One region of the Halomonas sp. BN3-1 genome, then DNA from elsewhere that is predicted to be linked to it. Evidence: predicted binding sites of a transcription regulator. Region 1 holds the regulator's gene; each other region holds the start of a gene.
The links. Region 1 encodes sigma-54, which starts transcription at its own class of promoters, with help from an activator protein. Its sites were predicted from a motif close to TGGCACNNNNNTTGCTNT; they were not measured.
Positions count from the first base shown of each region.

Region 2: C9F12_RS11240 (hydrogenase small subunit) is a predicted target of sigma-54. The motif match lies at 1,859-1,876, and genes of this name have one in related genera.
Region 3: C9F12_RS21185 (ANTAR domain-containing protein) is a predicted target of sigma-54. The motif match lies at 2,025-2,042, and genes of this name have one in related genera.
Region 4: speB (agmatinase) is a predicted target of sigma-54. The motif match lies at 2,173-2,190, and genes of this name have one in related genera.

Region 1 is NZ_PYVV01000001.1:153,091-159,011, forward strand. Features, by position in the region: gene bioA (adenosylmethionine--8-amino-7-oxononanoate transaminase) at 1-1,123, opposite strand, end outside; gene C9F12_RS00685 (hypothetical protein) at 1,318-1,842, opposite strand; gene C9F12_RS00690 (HPr family phosphocarrier protein) at 1,894-2,163, opposite strand; gene rapZ (RNase adapter RapZ) at 2,166-3,047, opposite strand; gene ptsN (PTS IIA-like nitrogen regulatory protein PtsN) at 3,101-3,586, opposite strand; gene raiA (ribosome-associated translation inhibitor RaiA) at 3,592-3,900, opposite strand; gene C9F12_RS00710 (RNA polymerase factor sigma-54) at 4,060-5,472, opposite strand; gene lptB (LPS export ABC transporter ATP-binding protein) at 5,754-5,921, opposite strand, start outside.
Region 2 is NZ_PYVV01000007.1:73,759-79,679, forward strand. Features, by position in the region: gene C9F12_RS11230 (M18 family aminopeptidase) at 30-1,361, shown strand; tRNA gene C9F12_RS11235 (tRNA-Met) at 1,528-1,604, opposite strand; gene C9F12_RS22550 (hypothetical protein) at 1,610-1,756, shown strand; gene C9F12_RS11240 (hydrogenase small subunit) at 2,032-3,126, shown strand; gene C9F12_RS11245 (nickel-dependent hydrogenase large subunit) at 3,126-4,940, shown strand; gene cybH (Ni/Fe-hydrogenase, b-type cytochrome subunit) at 4,958-5,734, shown strand.
Region 3 is NZ_PYVV01000021.1:31,067-36,987, reverse strand. Features, by position in the region: gene C9F12_RS21190 (nitrate reductase) at 1-1,413, opposite strand, end outside; gene C9F12_RS21185 (ANTAR domain-containing protein) at 2,126-2,725, shown strand; gene C9F12_RS21180 (CmpA/NrtA family ABC transporter substrate-binding protein) at 2,722-3,816, shown strand; gene C9F12_RS21175 (FAD-dependent oxidoreductase) at 4,117-5,430, shown strand; gene nirB (nitrite reductase large subunit NirB) at 5,430-5,921, shown strand, end outside.
Region 4 is NZ_PYVV01000009.1:144,290-150,210, forward strand. Features, by position in the region: gene C9F12_RS13805 (YjiH family protein) at 1-1,066, opposite strand, end outside; gene speB (agmatinase) at 1,159-2,109, opposite strand; gene C9F12_RS13815 (sigma 54-interacting transcriptional regulator) at 2,341-3,843, shown strand; gene C9F12_RS13820 (DUF805 domain-containing protein) at 3,874-4,389, opposite strand; gene C9F12_RS13825 (mechanosensitive ion channel family protein) at 4,550-5,464, opposite strand; gene C9F12_RS13830 (AbgT family transporter) at 5,731-5,921, shown strand, end outside.

The DNA.
Region 1 (5,921 bases):
GCGCTTTACTGTCGTGCACCTCGATCACGCCGGTGGCGCCGAGCACACGGATGTCGGCCACCGCAGGGTGGGCGCGCAGGTCACTGTCGCCGGCGAGTTCCTGCACAAGGATGGCGTTGAGCCGAGCGATACGGCCCAGATAGTCGTCCTCCTCGAAGACCCTGAGGCTTTCCAGTGCCACGCGACAGGCCAGCGGATTGCCCATGAAGGTCGGGCCGTGCATAAAGGCGTGAAGCTCGCTGTCGCCGATAAAGGTGTCATGGACACGGTCGTTGGCCAGGGTCGCCGCGTGGCCAAGGTAGCCGCCGGTCAGCCCCTTGGACAGCACCATGATGTCCGGACTGACACCGGCATGGTCGGCGGCGAACATGCGCCCGGTGCGGCCAAAGCCGGTGGCCACTTCGTCGAACACCAACAGCACGTCGAACTCGTCACACAAGGCGCGAGCACCCTTCAGATAGTCCGGAGAGGTCATGTTGAGGCCACCGGCGGCCTGCAGCAGGGGCTCCATCAACAGCGCGGCGATCTCGTGGTGGTGGGCTTCCAGCACCGCTCGCAAGGCGTCGAGGTCGGCGGCGACCTGCTCTGGCGTGGCCGTATAGGGTGCCGTCGGCGCCGGGGCGAAATGGTGCTTCGGAAGAAAGCCGGAAAACAGCGAATGCATGCCCTCTTCGGGGTCACACACCGCCATGCAGCCGGCGGTATCACCGTGGTAGGCCTTCATCAGCGACAGCATGCGGTGCTTGTTGGGGCGGCCGCGCAGATGGTGGTACTGCACCGCCATCTTCATCGCCACCTCCATGCCCACCGAGCCGCTGTCGGAGAAGAACACGTGGTTGAGGCCCTCTGGCGTGACGCGAACCAGTTCCCGGGCGAGCTGGTCGGCGGGATCGTGGGTCAGTCCCCCAAGCATCACGTGACACAGCGTGGCAGCCTGCTCCTGAATCGCCTTGACCAGCCGTGGATGTCCGTAGCCGTGGATCATGCACCACCAGGAGCAGGTCGCGTCGAGCAATGATTCGCCGCTGTCCAGGGTAAAGCGGGTGCCCTGGCCGCCGACTACCCGGGGGGCAGGGGCCTGGGTCTTGAGATGGGCGTAGGGATGCCACACCGGAGAGGTCATGTCGGCTCCTGAAGGACGCTTGGTGGTAAACTGAGTGACGAGTTAAAAGTTTACCACTGCTGCTGCTACCGTCGCCAACGCCAGCGCTCGTACCCGGAAAACCGGGGTAGAGCGGGGCAGGCGAGGGCACAAGGAAGAGCGGTGCTTTTTCAGGGATGCTGGGCTCAGGGATGCTGGGCTCGGGGATGCTGGGCTCAGGGATGCTGGGCGTCGACACGTTCGAGAAAGCGTTCGAACAGGAACGCCTCGTCGTTTTTCAGCGAGCGACTCAGGCAGTCGATGAACTCTCGGCGCGGATAGGTGAAGATCCGCGGCGCCTTGTAGGCATCCAGATCGATGGCGATCACCTCTCCGTCGACGACCAGGAAGTTCTCGGTGTGCAGGCCACGACAGTGGATACGGTCACGGTACAAGGCTTCGAGAATGTCCAGGTAGCGGTTCTGCAGTTCCGGCGAGTCGAGGACCAGCTGTTTGAGCGCGATGCCGTGCACGTTGGCGGTGACCAGGCGATAGCGCTCTGCCGACAGGATTTTCGGTGTGGCGATACCCAGTCGCTCCAGTCGGCCGGCGACATAGCGAAAATTGTGGCCGGGGTAGCGCCGGATGCCCAGGCGGTAGCGCCAGCGATCGCTGGTCTTGGGCGTGAAGGTCTTGATGAAGGCGTCCTGGTCCGGATCGTAGTGGACCTCGGTGTACTTGCCGGTCTGGATCAGTTGCATGGCGTCCTTGGCAGGCAGGGGGTGGCGGTCAAAACAAGGAGAGGGAAGACGTCAGGCGTCTTCGTCGAAGCGTGCGTCGAACAGTGCCTCCAGAGCGTCCAGCACCGCGTCCGCGTCCTTGCCTTCGGCCTCCAGGGTCAGTTCCGTTCCGCAGGGGGCGGCCAGCATCAGCAGCGACATGATGTTGGCGGCGTCACCCGAGCGGCTGCCATGGTGGACGGTGACGGTGGCGTCAAAGGGTTGGCAGCAGGTGACCAGGCGTGTCGCGGCGCGTGCATGCAGGCCACGACGATTGGTCAGGGTCAGGGTGCGTCGGGCCACGCCTAGAGTCCTCCGCTGTCCAGTCGGCGTTGCTGGCCGAGTTCGCGGTGGCGTAGACGGACGCGGGGATGCTGGTCGGCCAGGGCCGAGGCGATTCCCTCGGCCAGGTAGACCGAACGATGCTGTCCTCCGGTGCAGCCCACCGCCACGGTGAGGTAGCTGCGCTGGCTTTGCTGATAGCGCGGTAGCCAGGTGCGCACCCAGGCGAGAATGTCGCGCTTCATGTCGGCGACGTCCTGATAGCGTTCGAGGAAGTCGATGACGCTGGGATCGCAGCCATTGGCATCACGCAGCGATGGTTCCCAGTAGGGATTGGGCAGACAGCGGGCATCGAACACGATGTCTGCATCCGGCGGCACGCCACGCTTGAAGCCGAAGGACTCCACGGTCAGGCTCAACTGGCCGCTGCGGTGGTCGGCGACCTGTTCGGCGATGCGCGAACGCAGTTCGTGCACCGACAGGCGAGAGCTGTCGATGACCAGATCGGCCAGGTCTCGAATACCCGAAAGGGCCTTCTGTTCGGACTCGATGGCTTCCGCCAGGGTCATGTCGCTATCACGGGTCAGGGGGTGACGGCGCCGCGTGTGGGAATAACGCTCGAGCAGAATTCGCGCATCACTGGTCAGGTAGACCACCTGGCAGTCGATCGGACTCTGCTTGAGGGACGCCAGCTGGGCGGGGAAGCGTTCCAGTGCCTCAGGCAGGTTGCGGGCGTCGACGCTGACGGCGATACGGCGGGAATGACCGTTTTCCAGCTCGTCCACCAGGGCGCCCAGCAAGGTCGCGGGAAGGTTGTCGATGGCGTAGAACCCCAGGTCCTCCAGGGCTTGAAGGGCCACGGACTTTCCCGAGCCGGAGCGACCACTGATGATCACGAGCTGCATGTCCTGTCTCCTTGGGCAGGCGTCCATTGCTGATGGCCTAGGCAAGGCCGCGATCAGGAGGGAGTGTCGTCCCCTGGCGCCTGTTGGCGGATGGCTTCCTGCAGGCGCTCGTGAAGCTCGCGCTGGGAGCTGGCGTGGCGCAGACGGTGACGTGTGTCGGCGTCGTTCATGACGCCGGCGACCTGGCCGAGCAGGGCGAGATGGGCGTCGTCGGCCTCTTCCGGTACCAGCAGTACGAACACCAGATCGACGGGCTCACCATCGATGGCATCGAAGTCGACAGGTTCCGCGAGTTTGAGGAAGCCGGAGATGGGCGCCTTGCAGTGGGGGTTGCGGGCATGGGGAATGGCGACGCCATTGCCTATGCCGGTACTGCCCAGGCGCTCACGTCCGATCAGCCGACTGAAGACCTCCTGGCTGTCCAGGCTCGGGGTGTTCTGCGCAATGAAGGTGCTGAAAAACTCCAGCACCCTCTTCTTGCTGCCTCCCGGGACATCGAACAATGTGCGCTCGGGAGGGAGAATGGCTTCCAATGTCATGAGAGTCAGCGAATTCCGGCGCCTTGGGCGCGGGCTTGGGATTTTTCCTTGTGCTTGACCAGCTGGCGGTCCAGCTTGTCGGCAAGGGCGTCGATAGCAGCATACATGTCGCCGTCCTGCGCTTCGGCATGCAGGTCGGCACCGGCGGCGTGAAGGGTGCAGGCGGCCAGCTGGCGTTCCTTTTCCACCGAGAGGGTCACCTGGACGTTGGTGATGTTGTCGTAGTGGCGCTCCACACGGGTGAGCTTCTCTTGTACGTAGTCACGCAGGGGATCGGTCAATTCGACGTGGTGGCCGGTGATGTTGACTTGCATGACAGGCTCCTTGCTCTTTCGGGTGGTGGCTTGATTGTAACCCTTTTTCCGATCCTGCAAACCCCCTCGACGCTACGCAGAAAGACGCAGATGTCATGCGAAATTTCAAGTGCTTGCGCTTTCCCGATAACTAGGCTAGCGACGCCGCAGCGCAAGGCCTCAGCGCAGTCGCTTGCGCTCGCTGGAAGACGGAATATTCATGGCTTCCCGGTACTTTGCCACGGTGCGTCTGGCGACATTGACGCCGTCTTCCGCCAGCAATTCCACCAGTTTGCTGTCCGACAGAGGTTTGCGGGCAGGTTCCTTTTGAATCAACGATTTGATCATGGCGCGGATGGCGGTACTGGAATGGGCGTCGCCATCCTGGCCGACCTGGCTCGAGAAAAAATACTTCAACTCGAACACGCCGCGAGGCGTGTGCACGAACTTCTGGGTGGTCACGCGGGAGATGGTGGACTCGTGCATCTCCACCTTGTCTGCGATATCGGCCAGCACCAACGGTTTCATGGCCGCTTCTCCCTGCTCGAGGAAGTCGATCTGACGCACCATGATTTCCCGGCCGACCTTCAGTAAGGTGTCGTTGCGGCTGGACAGACTCTTGATCAGCCAGCGCGCCTCCTGCAGGTGGTCCTTGAGGAACTGGTTGTCCTGGCTCTTGTCCGCGCGCCGAATCAGTGCAGCGTAGTCGGGCTGGATGCGCAGTCGGGGCATTGCATCCGGGTTGAGTTCAACGCGCCAGCCCTCTTCGGTGTGGCGTACCACCAGGTCGGGTATGACGTAGTCGTTATCGCTGTCACCGAACTGGCTGCCGGGACGTGGGTCGAGGCTCCGGATCAGCTCGATGACGCTGTCGAGTTGGTCGTCATCGAGTCCTAGTCGGCGCTTCAGCAGACGTCGGTCGCCGCTGGCCAGCGCCTCGAGAAACTGTCTTACCAGTCGTCCGGCCTGGGGCAGCAGGACGGTATCGCGAGGCAGGCTATCCAGTTGCAGCATCAGACACTCGCGCAGGTCGCGGGCGAACACTCCGGTCGGTTCGAACTGTTGCAGCCGAACCAGCACCGCCTCCACCTTGGCGAGGGGAGGGGGGCGACGACCGTCTTGCTCGAGCCCCTGGGCAATGTCATCCAGTGTCTGCTCGAGATAGCCGTCGGCGTTGACCGCGTCGAGCAGGCTCTCGGCGATCAGGCGCTCCTGGTCGCTGACGTCGAGCATCGCCAGTTGCCAGCTCAGGTGGCTGTGCAGTGACTGGGAGCTTGCCTGGCGCTCGAAATCCGGCGCCTCGCCACTGCCGGCGGGGGTGGTGCCCAGGTCCTGGTAGGTGTCGGACCAGTCGCTGTCCACACTGAGTTCCGAGGGAATCTGATCCGCCCAGTCATCTTCCACGGCTTCCCTGGTCTGCTGTTCGCCGAACTCGTCCTCGAGTTCGAGCATGGGGTTGGCCTCCAGCGCCTGCTGGACCTCCTGGCGCAGGTCCAGGGTCGAAAGCTGCAGCAGGCCGATCGCCTGTTGCAGTTGCGGGGTCATGGTCAGCTGGGTACCGATGCGCAGCTGCAGTGACGCCTTGAGGGCCATGGGTCGGGATCCACCAGTGTTGTCGAAAGGCTTTACCCTAACGACGAGTCATCAGACATGCAAGCATCTTGCCAAGTTGGTGTTTTTTGACCTGTGGGAGGGAGTGTAAAGGTCGATGTGGAACAACTTGGTAGGGGGGAGGTGCTTCTTTCGAGGGAGGCCCTGTGTGCAAGGTGAGGCCGACCCTTTCGGGGCCGGCGGTTGGATGCTGATGCTGGCAAGTGTTGCGGCCGCTTGATGCGACTGCGACTGCGACTGCGGCTGTCGGGCGGCCCTGCGGTCTAGAGGCGGAAGTTCTCGCCCAGGTAGACCTCCTTGACGCGCTGGTTGGCGAGGATGGACTCGGCGCTGCCCTCGGCGATGATCTGGCCGTCGCCGACGATGTAGGCACGATCGCAGATATCGAGGGTCTCGCGCACGTTGTGATCGGTGATCAGGACGCCGATATC
Region 2 (5,921 bases), on a different contig from region 1:
ACCACACTATCATGCAACAGAGGACGCCCATGTCACAGGAGTGCTTGCCAAAGGATGATGCCGGATGCGCCAAAAGGCTCAGTCGGCTGCTTGAGTTTCTTCACCGTTCCCCCAGCCCTTGGCACGCCACCGCGAACATGGCTCAGCGGCTCGAGGACGCCGGCTACCGTCGTCTGTTGGAGACCGATAGCTGGGATTTGGTTCCCGGTGACCGCTTCTACGTGACCCGCAACGATTCTTCGATTATCGCTGTCAACCTGCCGAAGGGCCAGCCGGTCACCAGTCTGCGCATGGTCGGCGCCCATACCGACAGCCCCAATCTCAGGCTGAAGACCCACGCCGGCCAGACGTCTGCGGGCTGGCTGCAGCTTGGCGTGCAGGTCTACGGCGGGGCACTGCTCGCGCCCTGGTTCGACCGTGACCTGGGCCTGGCCGGGCGTCTACATGTCCGTCACGCCGATGGGCGGGTCGAGGGCGTGCTGCTCAACGTTGCCGAGGCCATCGCCATCATCCCGAGCCTGGCCATCCACCTGGATCGGGAAGCCAACGACGGCAAGGCGATGAATGCCCAGACCCAGATGGCGCCGGTGGTGCTGCAGGGCGGCAAGGACGACGACCTCGATCGCCTGCTGCTGGCCTGGCTGGAACAGGAGCACGGTCTGACCGGGGTGAAGGTGCTGGACTTCGAGCTGGGCTTCTATGACCTGCAGCCGCCGTCGCTGGTGGGCGTGGGCAAGGAGCTGATCGCCAGCGCCCGCCTGGACAACCTGCTGTCCTGCTTTATTGGCCTGGAAGCGATGCTCGACGCCGACGGCGAACAGGGCATGGTGCTGGTCGCCAATGACCACGAAGAGGTGGGTAGCGCCAGCGCCTGTGGCGCCCAGGGCCCGTTCCTCGCCGACGTGCTCAAGCGGGTGAATGGCCAGGTCGGCGAGGGCACCGAGGAAGGCTATATCCGCCTGATCCAGTCCTCGCGGATGATCTCCTGCGACAACGCCCATGCACTGCATCCGAACTTCAAGGACAAGCACGACGCCCAGCACGGCCCGAGTCTCAACGCAGGCCCGGTGATCAAGACCAACGCCAACCAGCGCTACGCCACCAACAGCGCCACGGCGGCGATGTTCCGTGACCTGTGCGAGAAGGTAGAGGTGCCGGTGCAGACCTTTATTACCCGGGCGGACATGGGCTGCGGCAGCACCATCGGCCCCATCACCGCAACCGAGCTTGGCGTGCCGACGCTGGACGTGGGGGTGCCCCAGTGGGCGATGCACTCTATCCGCGAGACCGCCGGCAGCCAGGACGTGGAACACCTGACCCGTGCGCTGACGGCCTTCTTCAACAGCGCCGAACTGGTGTAGGTCCAGCGCTCGCAGCACGCTTGCTGAAAGACTGAAACGACGATAACAGAGCGCCTGGCGGGCCACCGCCAGGCGCTCTGTTTTTTCTGCGTCGGTGTTGAACCGTTGCATAGGAAGGCACAACGAAAAGGCCCATCGATCGGTGATCGACGGGCCTTTCGGTATCTGGTGGCTACGCCCTGACTCGAACAGGGGACCCCATCATTATGAGTGATGTGCTCTAACCAACTGAGCTACGTAGCCTTTGGATGGCGCAGTATTCTACGGATTGCCGGCTTGTTGTCAAGCACCTGGGCTACGGTGATGGCGCCGATGCCGGCCTTGGTGATGGCCCCGGGGACGGCGACGCCAGCGCAGCGCGCTGGAAAGCCGGCTACCACCTGTGTGCCGTGTAGCGCGAGTTCTGTGCTGGCGTGACGGAGGCCGCTGGAAAGGGCGCTACCGCCATGTGGTCGTCAAGTGCGCCAACTATTTGAAAAGACGTACTCCCAGCAATCTGGCACGGGCCTTGCCCTGTAGTTGAGGGAAACAACAACAGGCGATCTGGATGGCTTTTCGTGCAGGCCTCGTGTCGGCTTCTGGCCTTGGCTGTAATGAGGGCAGGCCGCCTCCAGATCAGGGGATCACGCCGGTGGCGAGATCCAGGACCACGACAGGGGAGTCGTTGCCGATGGAGCCCATCGAAACCTTCTACGACGTGATGCGGCGACAGGGGGTCACGCGTCGCTCATTTCTGAAGTTCTGTTCACTCACGGCGGCGGCGCTGGGGCTCGGGCCTGCCTACACCGCCAAAATCGCCCACGCCATGGAGACCAAGCCGCGCACGCCGGTGATCTGGGTACACGGGCTCGAGTGCACCTGCTGCTCGGAGTCGTTCATCCGCTCCGCCCATCCGCTGGTCAAGGACGTGGTGCTGTCGATGATCTCGCTGGACTACGACGACACCCTGATGGCGGCGGCGGGGCACCAGGCCGAGGCCGCCCTGGCCGACACCATCGAGCGCTACAAGGGCAACTACATCCTGGCGGTGGAGGGCAACCCGCCGCTCAATGAGGACGGCATGTTCTGCATCGTCGGTGGGCGGCCCTTCGTCGACCAGCTGCGCGAGACCGCCGATCACGCCAAGGCGGTGATCTCTTGGGGCTCCTGTGCAAGCCACGGCTGTGTCCAGGCGGCGCGCCCCAACCCCACCCGGGCGACTCCGGTGCACAAGGTCATCACCGACAAGCCGATCATCAAGGTACCGGGCTGCCCGCCGATCGCCGAGGTCATGACCGGGGTCATCACCTATATGCTGACCTTCGATCGGCTGCCGGAGCTCGACCGCACCGGCCGGCCCAAGATGTTCTATTCCCAGCGCATCCACGACAAGTGCTACCGCCGGCCACACTTCGACGCCGGCCAGTTCGTCGAGTCCTTCGATGACGAGGGCGCCCGTCGCGGCTACTGCCTGTACAAGGTGGGCTGCAAGGGCCCGACCACCTACAACGCCTGTTCGACCATCCGCTGGAACGAGGGCGTGAGCTTCCCGATCCAGGCCGGCCACGGCTGTATCGGCTGCTCCGAAGACGGCTTCTGGGACAAGGGCTCCTGGTACGCCCGGCTGCAGGACGTGCACCAGTTCGGCATCGAGGCCAACGCCGACCAGATCGGCGGCGTTGTAGCCACCGGGGTGGGCGGTGCGGTGGCGGTCCACGCTGCCGTCAGCGCCTTGAAACGGGCGCAGATCAAGCGCCAGTCGTCAGCCAACAGGGAGGAAGCCTGATGACGCAGATCAACACCCCTAACGGGTTCAATCTGGACAGAAGCGGACGGCGTATCGTCGTCGACCCGGTGACCCGCATCGAGGGGCATATGCGCTGCGAGGTCAACGTGGATGACAACAACATCATCCGCAACGCGGTGTCCACCGGCACCATGTGGCGCGGGCTCGAGGTCATCCTCAAGGGCCGTGACCCGCGCGACGCCTGGGCCTTTGTCGAGCGTATCTGCGGCGTCTGCACCGGCTGTCATGCGCTGGCCTCGGTGCGCGCGGTAGAGGACGCTCTCGACATCCGCATCCCGCGCAACGCCCACCTGATTCGCGAGATGATGGCCAAGGTGCTGCAGTGGCACGATCACGTGGTGCACTTCTACCACCTGCACGCGCTGGACTGGGTCAACCCGGTCAACGCGCTGCGGGCCGACCCGCGGGCGACCTCGCAACTGCAGCAGTTGACCGGCCCCAACCATCCGCTGTCGTCGCCGGGCTATTTTCGCGACGTCCAGAATCGCCTGAAGACCTTTATCGAGTCGGGGCAGCTTGGGCTTTTCAAGAACGGCTACTGGGACAACCCCGCCTATCGGCTGTCGCCGGAGGCGGACCTGATGGCGACCGCTCACTATCTCGAGGCGCTGGACCTGCAGAAGGAGATCGTCAAGGTCCACACCGTGTTCGGCGGCAAGAACCCCCACCCCAACTACATGGTCGGAGGGGTGCCCTGTGCCATCAATATCGACGGCGATCTGGCGGCCGGGGCGCCACTCAACATGGAGCGGCTCAACTTCGTGCGCGCGCGCATGGAGGAAGCCTTCGCCTTCTCCAGGAACGTCTACATCCCCGACGTCATCGCCATTGCGAGCTTCTACAAGGGCTGGTTGTACGGCGGGGGCCTGTCCGCCACCAACGTGATGGACTACGGCGACTACTCCAAGGTCAACTACGACAAGTCCACCGACCAGCTCAAGGGCGGCGCCATCCTCGGCGGCAACTGGAACGAGATCCACGAGGTGGACCCCACCGACCCCGAGCAGATTCAGGAGTTCGTGGCCCACTCCTGGTACCGCTACGCCGACGAGTCCCGTGGCCTGCACCCCTGGGACGGCGAGACCGAGCACCACTACGAACTGGGCGAGGGCACCGTCGGCACCCGCACCCGGATCGAGGAGATCGACGAGGCCGCCAAGTACTCCTGGATCAAGTCGCCACGCTGGCGCGGCCACGCCATGGAGGTGGGGCCGCTGTCGCGCTACATCCTCAACTACGCCCAGGGCAATGACTTCGTGATCGACCAGGTGGACTCGTCGCTGGCCGCCCTCAATCAGCTCGCCGGCACCCGCCTGACACCGAAGCAGGCGCTGCCGACCACCATCGGCCGTACCCTGGCCCGCGCCCTGGAAGCTCACTACTGCGCGTCCATGATGCTCGATGACTGGCATGAGCTGATCGCCAACATCCGCGCCGGCGACCTGGCCACCGCCAATATCGAGAAGTGGGACCCGGCGTCCTGGCCCCAGGAGGCACGCGGTGTCGGCATGGTCGCCGCTCCCCGGGGCATGAACGGCCACTGGATCCGCATCAAGGACGGCAAGATCGAGAACTACCAGTGCATCGTGCCGACCACCTGGAACGGCAGCCCGCGGGACCCGGAGGGCAACATCGGCGCCTTCGAGGCGTCACTGCTGAATACGCCCATGGAGCGGCCGGACGAGCCGGTGGAGATCCTGCGCACGCTGCATTCCTTCGATCCGTGCCTGGCCTGTTCCACCCACGTGATGAGCGAAGACGGTGAAGAGCTGTCTCGCGTCACCGTCAGATAGCCGGGGGAGGGTGTCCCATGTCCCATGACTCGAAAGCGTCACCTGCTGCAACGGCCAGCCCGGAGGACCCTCAGGCTGGCAAGCTCGGCCCCGGGGAGGAACGGGTGCTGCCTTCCTCGGTCAAGCAGACCTCGGTCTACGTCTACGAGGCGCCGTTGCGGCTGTGGCACTGGACCAACGCGGCGGCCATCCTGGTGCTGATCGTCACCGGCTACTTTATCGGCAAGCCGCTGCCGACGGTGTCAGGTGAGGCCAGTGATCACTTCGTGATGGGCTATATCCGCTTTGCCCATTTCACCGCAGGCTACATCCTGGCGATCGGTTTTCTGTTTCGCTTCTACTGGTCGCTGGTCGGCAATCACCACGCCAAGCAGCTGTTTCGCTTGCCGTTGCACCGTCGTGACTGGTGGCGTGAGGTGTGGTTCGAGCTTCGCTGGTACCTGTTTCTGGAGAAGCGCCCGCGCAAGTACGTGGGCCACAACCCCCTGGCACAGTTGGCGATGTTCATCTTCATCACCCTCGGCACCCTGTTCATGATCGTGACCGGAATGGCGCTATACGCCGAAGGCGCCCTGCGCGGCAGTTGGCAGGACTCGCTGTTCGGCTGGGTCATCCCGCTGGTGGGCCAGAGCCTGGACGTGCATACCCTGCATCGTCTCGGCATGTGGGTGATGATCACCTTCATCATCATCCATGTGTACGTGGCGATACGCGAAGACATCATGTCCCGCCAGAGCATCGTCTCGACCATGATCTCAGGGGAGCGCACCTTCAAGGACGACGACCCTTTGTAGTGAGTTGTCGTTGCTTGCCGTGACTTGTCATTGCTCGCAGTTGATCGTTAGCCCTGCCGTTGAAGGGCGTAAGCGCTGACCGTTGGCGCCGGAGGCTTCACCGAGAATATCTGGTGAGGTCTCCGGCGCTTTTAGTTTGCGTTCAGGGAGGGTGGCGAGGCGCGTACATAGGCCGGTGGGGGAGGCA
Region 3 (5,921 bases), on a different contig from region 1:
GTTGGTGACGGTACCGTCCTTTTCCGACCAGCCGCTGGCCGGCAACACGATATCGGCAAGTTCCACCAGGTCGGTGTCGGCCATGCATTCCGACACGATCACCAGCGGACAGCGCTCGATGGCGCGGCGCACCCGGTCGGCATCCGGCAGGCTCACCAGAGGGTTGGTGGCCATGATCCACAGCGCCTGGATGTCGCCGCGCTCGACGGCCTGAAACAGTTCGACCGCCTTGTGGCCGGGCTCCCGGGGCAGTGTCGGCACCAGCGCCTCGGTCGACCAGAAGCGGGTCAGCCGTTCGATGGCGCCCGGGGTGTGATAGTCCATATGGGCGGCCAGCTGGTTGGCCAGCCCACCGACCTCGCGCCCGCCCATGGCGTTGGGCTGGCCGGTGATGGAAAAGGGGCCGGCGCCGGGCAGGCCAATCTTGCCGCCGGCCAGGTGGCAGTTGAGGATGGCCTGGCACTTGTCGGTGCCGCTGGTCGACTGGTTCACGCCCTGAGAGTAAAGCGTGACCACGTGCAGCTGGGTGGCAAACCAGTAGTAGAAGGTCTCGAGGCGCTCGGCGTCGAGATCGCAGGCCGCCGCCACCGCCTCGATGTCCGACGCCTCGTCCAGGGCGGCGGCAATCGTCTCTTCGGCGCCGTCCACATGGCGCTTCAGATAGACCTCATCGAGCCGTTGGCGACGGGCCATCCAGGCCAGCAGGCCATTGAACAGCAAAGCATCGCTGCCGGGACGCAGCCCCAGGTACAGATCGGCGATCTCGCAGCTATCGGTGACCCGAGGATCGATGACCACGACCCGCATCAGCGGATTGCGGGTCTTGGCCAGACGCAGCCGCTGATACAGCACCGGATGGTTCCAGGCCAGATTGGACCCCACCAGCACCACCAGTTCGGCCTCTTCCAGGTCCTCGTAGTTGCAGGGGACGGCGTCGGCGCCCAGGGTGCGCTTGTAGGCTGCCACCGCCGACGCCATGCACAGCCGCGAGTTGGTATCCAGGTGCGGTGTCCCGAGAAATCCCTTGAACAGCTTGTTGGCGACGTAGTAGTCCTCGGTCAATAGCTGCCCGGACAGGTAGCCGGCAATGGCCTGTGGGCCGCTACCCTCGGCAATCGCTCCCAGACGCTCGGCGACGGCGTCCAGCGCGCTGTCCCAGTCGGTCTCGCGACCGTCCACCCTGGGTCGCGTCAAGCGCCCCTGGCCGCCCAGAGTCTCCGCCAGGGCCGAGCCCTTGACGCACAGGCGACCGAAGTTGGCCGGGTGATCCCGATCGCCCTTGAGGGTAACCGCCTCGCCATCGCGACGTAGCTCGACGCCGCAGCCGACCCCGCAGTAGGGACAGGTGGTGCCTGTGGCCTCGCCGCCCACACCGCTGTCGATCTCCGTGCTGTCGCTATCCGTCCGGGTCATCGCGCTCTCCTGTCGGCCATCTTGCTGCTCTGGCATATCGGCGGCATCTCATCGGCAGATCATCGCTCCGCTAGCGGCCGGGCCTTGATCGGTCGGGCCTTGCTGCGGTCCAAACGCACGACGCCCATCCCGTCGAGCAAGGCTCGAGGAGATGGGCGTCGTTGCCGGATGAAATCCCGCGCTGGATTTCGTGTGTGCTAGCGCCCGTTGCGGACGAGTTGTCGAACCGGCCCACGCCGCCACCAGCGTCGGGACCCTTCCTGGCTCGGCCTAGCGATCTGGCCCGGCTTAGTGATGCCCATGGCACCACCAACGGCACTAGCTTTGCCAGTAACCAAAGCAAACCCTGTGCCAGAACACCACAATCGCCCCTTGCAGTGTGGAATGCTGGTGCCAGCCAATTGAAGCCACGACGTTTTTTTCTGCCGTTTACCCAGGCGATGGCGGCGAGAAGACGACTGACGGACCCCAGGCTCGCACCACAACGAACGATGGAGGCCACCGTTTACGCACCCTTTCGGTGCGCGAGCGCCTGCCCGGCATATCTGCGGGGGCAGGGCGGTGGCTTTGCAGGGGGTTATCTCCCTGACAGGAAACGACAAGATCGAAAATGGAACGCCTTTTGCGCTGACAGGTGCAGAGGCACCCAAGGTGCACCCCTCATCATGTCGACTCGAGCTCTATCGAGCGACAGCATCATCGAGCCACGCCCATGCCCGAACACGACACCTTGAAGGTCCTGTTGGTCGACGACGAGATAGTGCGCGCCGCCATGGTCGAAGAGGCGCTTGCGCTGGACGGACACCAGGTGGTCTGCCGACTGTCAAGCCCGGCCAGCCTCAACGACATGGTGCAGCAGCATCAGCCCGACGTGGTCATCATCGACATGGAATCGCCGGACCGGGACACCCTGGAGAGCATGGCGCTGCTGCAGCGGGAGAACCCTCGACCGGTGGTGTTCTTCGCCGACCAGCATGACCCCGAATCGCTCAAGGCGGCGGTGAAGGCCGGCGTCAGCGCCTATGTGGTGGACGGTCTGGCGGCCAACCGCGTCAAGGCGGTCATCGATGTCGCCATCGCCCGCTTCGAAGCCTTTCAGGGAATGCGCCGCGACCTCGACAAGGCACGCAATCAGCTCGCCGACCGCAAGCGCATCGAACAGGCCAAGGGCCTGTTGATGAAGCATCAGAGCTGCGATGAGGAACAGGCATACCGCATGCTGCGCAAGCTGGCCATGGACCGCGGCCAGCGCATCGCCCAGGTCGCCCAGAACGTCATCGACATCCTCAAGCCACTGGAGAAGGGATCATGAGTCCATCGCTGTCTTCTGACGCGGCCAGCACGTCCAGAACTGGCGCGCCGCATCCACCCGAGCTCGCCAGCCTGACTCTGGGATTCGTGCCACTGCTGGATGCTGCGCTGTTGATCATCGCCCGGGAAGGCGGCTTCTTCGCCGCCCAGGGAGTCGAGGTCAGCCTGTCACGCGAGAACGCCTGGTCCACCCTGCGCGACAAGGTCGCCGCCGGCCTGCTTGACGGCGCCCAGATGCTGGCGCCGATGCCGCTGGCCATGAGCCAGGGGTTGTCCCGCGCGCCTTGTGACACCCTGGCCGCCGCGGTGCTGAGCCGCCAGGGCAATACGCTGGTGCTGTCTCGCCGCCTGGCCGATGCGGTTGGCGCTTCGGTCGACAACGGGGAGCCCGACGCCTTCGGCGCGGCCAGCGAACTGGCCCGACGCTTCAAGGCCTCGCTGAAAGAAGGCACCCGGCCACGCCTGGCCATGGTCTACCCCTACTCCTGCCAGCACCTGTTGCTGCGTGACTGGCTGGCCCGCGGCGACATCGACGTCGACCGCGAGGTCGAACTGGTCGCGCTGCCGCCCCCGCGCATGGTGGACGCCCTGCGCGAAGGCGAGATCGATGGCTTCTGCGTCGGCGAGCCCTGGGGCAGCCTGGCCCAGCATCGTCAGGTGGGTCGAGTGGTGGCCAGCGGCGCGGAACTGATGCCGGCGCATCCCGAGAAGGTGCTGGGGGTGACTGCCTCCTGGGCGCGGCGCTACCCGAATACCCTGTCCGCGCTGCTGCGCGCCCTCCAGGCCGCCGCCCTGTGGCTGGACAAGGCACCTGAGGCCAGACGCCAGACCCTGGCCTGGCTGGCACTGCCCCCCTACCTCGATGAAGCCGTAGGCCATCTCGACGAACTGCCGCTGGAAGCCGCCCCGGGCTACCCCTGCATCGGTGAGCGACTGCGTCCCCTGACGGCCGATTTCGAGGGGTTGATCCAGCGGTTGTCGCCGCTGCTCGAGGCTCGCGGGCGACAGCTCGACACCGCCACCCTGGAGGAGTGCTACAGCGCTGTGCATTACGACGCCGCCACGCACCAGTACGGTGCCGACACGCCCTGAACCCTGCCTGATCGGTGCTGCAGCCCGCCGCCAGGGCCTGCACCAACAGGCTGTTTTACCAGCACAAAACGTAAAACAGGCATGAAACTTGGATAGCCTGTAGCAAGTGCCGGCGAATGCCGGCGGCGGTCAACGGCGATCGCACCGACACTAGACAAAGACGTCTCTTCACCCTCCGACGCCGGAGGTGTGAGAGACGTCTTTGGCGTTTTTGGAGCCCATGCGATGCCTTATTCCACTGGACCTTCTGACTCCAGGCCCCGTTCCTCTGGCCTGCCTGACTCAAGGTCCCGTTCCGAAATGACCCAGGCCGGCTCGTCTTCCCCGACGAGGTCTGATGACGCACGTCTTCCCCACCTGGTGATCGTCGGCAACGGCATGGCCGCGCATCGATTGATCGAGACCCTGGCGGCCAAGAGTAATGCCCCACGACACATCACCGTGATCGGCGCCGAACCGCACGCGGCCTACAACCGCATTCTGCTGTCGAGCTGGCTGGCCGGCGATGTCGAGCAGGATGGATTGACGCTGACACCGCCGCATGACTCCGCCGTCACGGTCGATCAGCGCCTGGGCGCGCGGGTGGAGCGGATCGATCGTACCCGGCGCCTGGTCGAGTGCGACGACGGCGAGGTGATCCCCTACGACCATCTGGTGCTGGCGCTGGGTTCGCGCAGCGCCATGCCACAGATCCCCGGCATCACGCTGACGGGCGTGTCGGGCTTTCGCGATCTGGACGATGCGGCGCGCCTGGCCGACGCAGCAAAGGCTGGCGGCGCGGCGGTGGTGGTCGGTGGTGGTCTGCTGGGCCTGGAGGCCGCCGCCGGCCTCGCCGCCAGAGGCATGCAGGTGTGCGTGCTGCAACGCTCACCGCGCCTGATGAACCGGCAGCTGGACGCCACCGCCAGCACCATGCTGGCAAGCGAAATCGAAGGCCGCGGCATCCATCTTGAGACCGGGGCGCGGTTGGCCGAGATCGTCGGCGATGAAAACGGCCAGGTCGCCGGTGTGCGCCTGGAAGACGACGAGCGCCTGCTGCCGGCGAACTGCGTGGTGATCGCCGCCGGCATCACCCCCAACGCCGAGCTGGGCAGGGATGCGGGGCTCGATTGCGATCGCGCCATCGTCGTCGACGACACCCTGGCCACCTCGGACCCCGACATTTCTGCCCTCGGCGAATGCTGCCAGTTCGAGGACACCACCTACGGTCTGGTGGAGCCGATCTGGCATCAGGTCGAGGTACTGGCCCGTCGCCTGTGCGGCGAGCCCTCGGCGCCTTACCACGAACGCGCCTGCGCCACCAAGCTCAAGGTTTCCGGCGTCTCGCTGTACGCCTTCGGCCCCACCGAGGCCGAGGACGGACATGAGGTCCTCAGCTACCGCGACCAGGGCGAATACCGCCGACTGCTGCTGCGCGACGGCCGACTCGAGGGTGCCGTGCTCTACGGCGATACCCGCATGGGCCCCTGGTTATTCCGGCTCGCCGAGCAAGGCCTGCGACTGGACCAAGTGCGCCACTCGCTGCTGCTGGGCCAGGCCGATACCGAGGCTCTGCTGGCGGACGACGCCACCACCGACACCGACCCATCGACCACCGAACAGGATGCCGCCTGATGTCCAGCACAAAGCACAATCTCGCCGCACACAATGCTCCCGACAGCGACGCCACGGATACCCGCCCCACCCTGGTCGTGGTAGGCAACGGCATGGTCGGTCACCACCTGGTCGAGCAGCTGGTCGAACGTGATCAGCACCGCCGCTACCACATCGTGGTATTCGGCGAGGAACGTCATCTGGCCTACGACCGAGTGCACCTGTCAGAGTACTTCAGCGGCCGCGACGCCCAGTCCCTGGCGCTGTCCACCGCCGACTACTACGCCGAGCACGGCATCGAGCTCAAGTTGCACCAGGCGGTCACCGCCATCGATCGCGATGCACGGCGCGTTCACACCGACGCTGGCTACCTCGACTTCGACCGTCTGGTGCTGGCCACCGGTTCCTTCCCCTTCGTCCCGCCGATTCCCGGCAATGATCGCGAGGGCTGCCTGGTCTACCGCACCTTGGACGATCTCGACGCCATTCGCGCCGCCGCCGCCACCGCCAAT
Region 4 (5,921 bases), on a different contig from region 1:
TGAACAGCGGAGTGAACTCGGCCAGTACCAGCGCCACGGTACCGATGGCGATGACCAGCGGCAGCAGCCCGAAGAAGATGTCGGCGACGTTGAACAGCGCCAGACGGGCGAGCTTGAGCGGGCCCGGGGCGGTCTCGGCGCGGGCCACGGCGATGCCCAGGCTGTAGCGCAACAGGCTCTGGTTGCCGGTGTTTTCTTCCTGGATCTGGCAGCCCACCGGCTCGTAGTAGGTGTTGGCCTTGCGTGACAGCGGCGGCAGGCGCGGCACGATGACGGCGGCGACCAGGCCGGCGACCACCACGGTCAGGTAGAACGGCACGAACAGGTGGTTGATGCCGATGAAGCTGGTCACCAGCAGGGCGAAGGCGATCGACACGATCGAGAAGTTGGTGGCGATGGCCGAGGCCTCGCGGGCGTTGTAGAAGCCCTGCTCGTATTGCTGGGTGGTGATCAGTACGCCGACGGTGCCGGAGCCCATCCAGGAGGCGGTGGCGTCGATGGCGCTGCGCCCGGGCAGCCCGAAGATCTTGCGAAAGGGCGTGCGCACCATGGAGCCGATGAACTCCATGAAGCCGAAGTCCACCAGGAAGGGCAGCAGGATGGCGGCAAAAAAGAAGAAGGTCAGCAGCACCGGCGCCAGGTCATTGAGCATCACCCCGCCGGTGAAGGAGGCGGTGACCATCTCCGGGCCGACCTGGAAGTAGGTCATCAGCGCGAAGGCGGCGCCGAGGGCGCGCATCACCACCCACAGCGGGGCGATGTCGAACAGCTCCTTCATCGCGCCCTGGCGGGCCCAGCCTGGTTTGGTCAGCTTGACCACCAGGGTCAGCACGATGGACAGGGTGAGCACTACGGTGGCGATGGCGGGCAGGGCGTCGCCGAGGGTGGCCTTGAGCCAGTCGGCGGCCAGACCCATGCCGATGTTGATGGTATCACCGACCGAGAAGGGCACCAGGAACAGCAGGATGCCGATCAACGACGGGACGAGGAACTTGATCAGACCATGGGTGCTTAGCTTGCCCCCGTCGGTCGTGATCTTGTCGGCAGAATGCAGGTGGGAGGACATGGGCGATCACTCTTTGCTGTTGTAATGGTCGGCGCCCTGACGCGGGCGCCTCGTTGGCTGTCGCCAGGGCCACTCCCTGGCCCTGTGAGGATTCAGTCGCGGCGCGCGACTCCGGGGAGCACGCACAGCATTTCATAGAGCAGGGTGGCGCCCATCAGGGCGGTGTTGCCGCTGGGGTCGTAGGGCGGGGAGACTTCGACCAGGTCGCCGCCGACGATATTGAGCCCCTGGGCGCCGCGCACGATCTCCAGGCCCTGGGCCGAGGTCAGGCCGCCCATTTCCACCGTGCCGGTGCCGGGCGCCACCGACGGGTCCAGGCCATCGATGTCGAACGAGATGTACACCGGGCCATCGCCCATCTGCTCGCGCACCTCGGCCATCAGCGGCTCGAGAGACTTGTGCCAGCACTGTTCAGCCTGGACCACGCGGAAGCCCTGCTGGCGACACCAGTCGAAGTCCTCGGCGGCGTAGCCGGTGCCGCGCAGGCCGATCTGGACGACCCGGTTGGCGTCCAGCAGCCCTTCTTCCTGGGCACGGCGGAACGGGCAGCCGTGGGCCACCTCTTCACCGAACATGTGCTCGTTGACGTCGGCGTGGGCGTCGATATGGATCAGCCCGACCGGGCCATGCTTCTTGGCGATGGCGCGCAGGATCGGCCAGGTCAGGGTGTGGTCACCGCCCAGGGTCAGCGGCACGCAATCGTGGGACAGGACGTCGTCGTAGAAGCGGCTGATGATGTCCAGGTTCTTCGGCAGGTTGAAGGTGTTGATCGGCACGTCGCCGATGTCCGCCACCTGCAGGCTGTCGAAGGGTGCAGCACGGGTGGCCATATTGTAGGGGCGCAGCATGCGCGATTCGTCGCGGATCTGGCGCGGCCCCAGTCGGGTGCCCGGGCGGTTGGAGGTGCCGATGTCCATGGGAATGCCGATAAAGGCGGCGTCCAGACCCTCGGCGCTGGTCTGGGTGGGCAGACGCATCATGGTGGCAGGGCCACCGAAGCGCGGCATCTCGTTGCCGCCGAGAGGTTGATTGAAGTCGCTCACAGGGAACTCCTGGCATCGTGGATGGGGACGGTCGCGGCCCTGGGCCTGACGGTTGTTGTGAGTGATGCAGACGCCGTGCCATCTTTTGAGCATTTATACTAAAGATGTAATAGAGGTGCAGAGATTCCAAGGGATGGTCTGCTGTGGTGATAGAAGTGATCCAGAAGTGAATCACGATCTCGACGCATCGTGATACACTTCTGAATCAATGATGCATTTATGGATCGCTGGATGAGCGACGACGACACCAAGATTCTCAAGACCATCATCGATACCGCCCACGACCACTTCTTCATCGTCGCGCCGGACGGTCGTATCCGCGACGTCAGTCCTGGGGCGGCGGCGGTCTACGGCATGTCCTGCGAAGAGCTCTGCGCCACCAGCGTGCAGCGGCTCGAGGCCGATGGCGTGCTGACCCCGTCGGTCAGCCTGGAGGTCATTCGCAGCGGGCGGCCGGCCCAGCTGGTCCAGCGCACCGGCACCGGACGCCGGGTCATCGCCCAGGCCCATCCGGTATTCGAGGGTGAGCGGCTGGTGGCGGTGGTCAGCCGCTCCATGGACTTGACCGATCTGCAGCTGCTGCAGCAGGAGTACGCGCTGTTGCAGCGCCGCTTTAGCGAGCACCTGCGCCGGGGGCATGCGCTGGAGAGCGACAGCGAAGCACTCGAGGCCGAGCTCGATGACCTGGAGGTGAAAAGCCAGCTGATGCGCGAGGTGGCGCTGCTGCTCAAGCGGGTCGCGCCCACCGACGCCACGGTCTTGATGCTGGGCGAGTCCGGGGTGGGCAAGACCGCTTTCGCCCGCCAGCTGCACCGTTGGAGTTCTCGCCGCGATGGCCCCTTTATCGACGTCAACTGCGCCGCCATCCCCGAAAGCCTGTTTGAATCGGAGATGTTCGGCCATGAAAAGGGCGCGTTTTCCGGCGCCGCGCCGGGGGGCCGCAAGGGGCTGATCGAGCAGGCCGAGGGCGGCACCCTGTTTCTCGACGAGATCGGCGAGTTGCCCCTGGCGGTGCAGACCAAGCTGCTGAAGACCATCCAGGATGGCAGTATTACCCGGCTTGGGGACAGGGCCCCGCGACGGGTCGACTTTCGCCTGGTGGTGGCCACCAATCAGGATCTGTCGGCACGGGTCGAGCAGGGCCTGTTTCGCCTGGATCTGTACTACCGGCTGAACGTGATTCCTGTCACCCTGCCGCCCCTGCGCGAGCGTCGCGAGGATATTCCCGGCCTGGTCGAGCGCCAGCTAAAGCGCCTCAATCGGCGTTATGGACGCGACAAGATGCTGGCGCGAGACGTGTGGCAGGCGCTGATGGGCTGGGATTGGCCGGGCAATGTGCGTGAGTTGGAAAACACTCTGGAAAGGGCCTGGTTATCCAGTGACGATGTCATCCAGGGCGATCTGCTGGTGCCGTCCACGGGGGCCTCGGTAGGGCAGCTCGGCGGGCAGCAGCGTGAAGCGCAGCAGACGGCGGCGTCTGTCACCGGAGCCTCCGCTGCGCTGGCTGATGGCGCTACGTCACCCGCGACACTATCCGCTCCAGGTGCAGCTCGACCCGAGCTGCCGCTTGCCCGGGGCGAGAGCCTGAAGGCCGCCCTGGCCCGGCGCGAGCGTGAGATCCTTGCCGACTGTTGCCGTACCCTTCCCACCACCTACGCCATCGCCGAACACCTGGGCATCAGCCAGCCAAGCGTGGTGCGCAAGCTCAAGCAGCATGGGTTGCGGATCGGGTGACCGGTGATGAAGGGCCGAGCTTTGCGGCACCTACTGACGGAAGACGTAAAAGAACCCGACCCAGGTGGCCAGGATCAGCAGTGGCTTCAGCACCAATACTGCACCGCTGGTGGAGCCCCGTTCGTCGTGCTCGGTGTCGCTGGACTCCCCGGGCTGCATGGCGAGTACCACCGTCAGCAGCAGGTTGGCGCCGGGGACCAGCAGCATCAGGCTCCACAAGCCCGCCTGGCCCAGGTCGTGCAGGCGACGAGTGCCGTGCAGCACCAAGGGCTGAAGGCTGATGACAACCCACCAGATCCCCAGCAAGCCTGCCTTGATCGTCAATGCGTCCTCGAGGGCGGGGGCGGTGATGGTGGTCGCCCACAGGGCGGCATAGTAGAACGATAGCGCCAGGGTAGCGTTGAGACAGAAGTCGAGACGACTCTCGCGCCCCGCCAGGCTGTCGAACCAGTAGCCCGGCAGCACTCGCCTGAGCTCGAAGGCCTGGGGCGATGAGTGACCGGGGGCGACAGGGTCGGGAAATCCGGGAGCAGTAGGGCGATGCATCGGTATCTCGTCCTGTAGATCCAGCGTGATGCCGGTGTGCAGTTGAGGGAGACTGGTTCGATAAGCTGCGTCCTTCCGACTTGAATCCTACCCATTTTCTCTCTTGGTCTAGATAGGCGATCACGTAGTTTCTAGTACGAACCGCGTAAACAGTGCTGGTTCATAAGTCTGGTGGGCGACCTGCTTCCGAAGGATGGAAGCGTTCGGCCTCTGCCTGGTCCTTGAACACCAGAGTGCGGTAGGGGAAGGGAATCTCGATATTGGCCTCATCGAGCGCGCGCTTGATGGATGCCACCACCTGATCGCGGGAAGCGCGGATGTCGACGGGGCGGGACCCGGTCCACCAGGCCACCTCGAAGTCGATGGAACTGGCGCCGAAGGCCTTGGCGAAGACCTGCACCGCACGTACGTCGCTGCGCACCGAGTCCACCTCGGCGACCGCGCCCTGGATGATCTCGCGAGCCTGGTCCACGTCCTCGTCGTAGGCGACGCCAACGATGATGGATGTGCGCCGGATATCGCGGTTGGTGCGGACGATGACCGGCTGCTGGAACAGCAGGGCGTTGGGCACCACGATCATCTGGCCGTCGGTGCGGCGGATACGGCTGTCGCGCACCGTGATCTGCTCTACCTGACCTTCCACGTCGTTGGCCTCCAGGGCGATGTGGTCGCCGATCTGGAAGGGTTCTCGCCACAGGATCAAGAGGCCGGCGAGGAAGTTCTCGAACACGTCCTTGAAGGCGAAGCCGATGGCGATGGAACCGAGGCCCAGGGTGGTAAGGGCCTTGCCGGGAGTGACGGTGGGGAAGATCAGGGTGATGGTGATCAGAAGTCCCCCGAGCCAAAGACAGAGCCCCGTCAGCATGGTCAGGACATCGCGCAGATTGCGTCGGAGCTTGGCCTTGTCGGCCACCCGCGCCACCAGGGCGCGGCCGAATCTCGCCACCAGCCAGGTCACCAGGATCAGCAGCAGGCCGGCGGCCAGTCGTGGGCCAGCAGAGCCAATGTCTGACAGGTAGGCCTGAACCTCTCCCAGCAGCAGCGACACGAAGGGTAGTTGTTCCAGTTCTTCCATCGCATCCTCCCGGGCCATGTTCAGGCGGTGGGCGCACTATCCTGCGCCCATGTTGCTGAGCATAGCGGGGCGCCAGGCAAATCGCGCGTCACCTGCCAACGCTGGCAGTCCGGATACCTCGTCGGTTCCGACTTGACCCTCTATTTATCATGATAAATACTTTTGTTCATCTGGAGGTAGCCGCGATACGCTCGCGGCGTCACTCCATCGCCAGGCCTTCTTCGACAAACGATCCAGAACGGTTCTTCCACAACAAGGACAACTCCATGAGTGCCCACGACCAGACGCTGAAAGAGCGCAAGAAGTGGTATCGCACGGTGCCAGACCCGATGGTGCTGATCTTCCTGATCCTGCTCGCCACCTATGCGCTGACCTTCATCATTCCCGCCGGCGAGTTCGAGCGGGTCATGCAGGATGGACGCACCCGCGTGGTGCCGGACTCCTTTCATTATCTGAG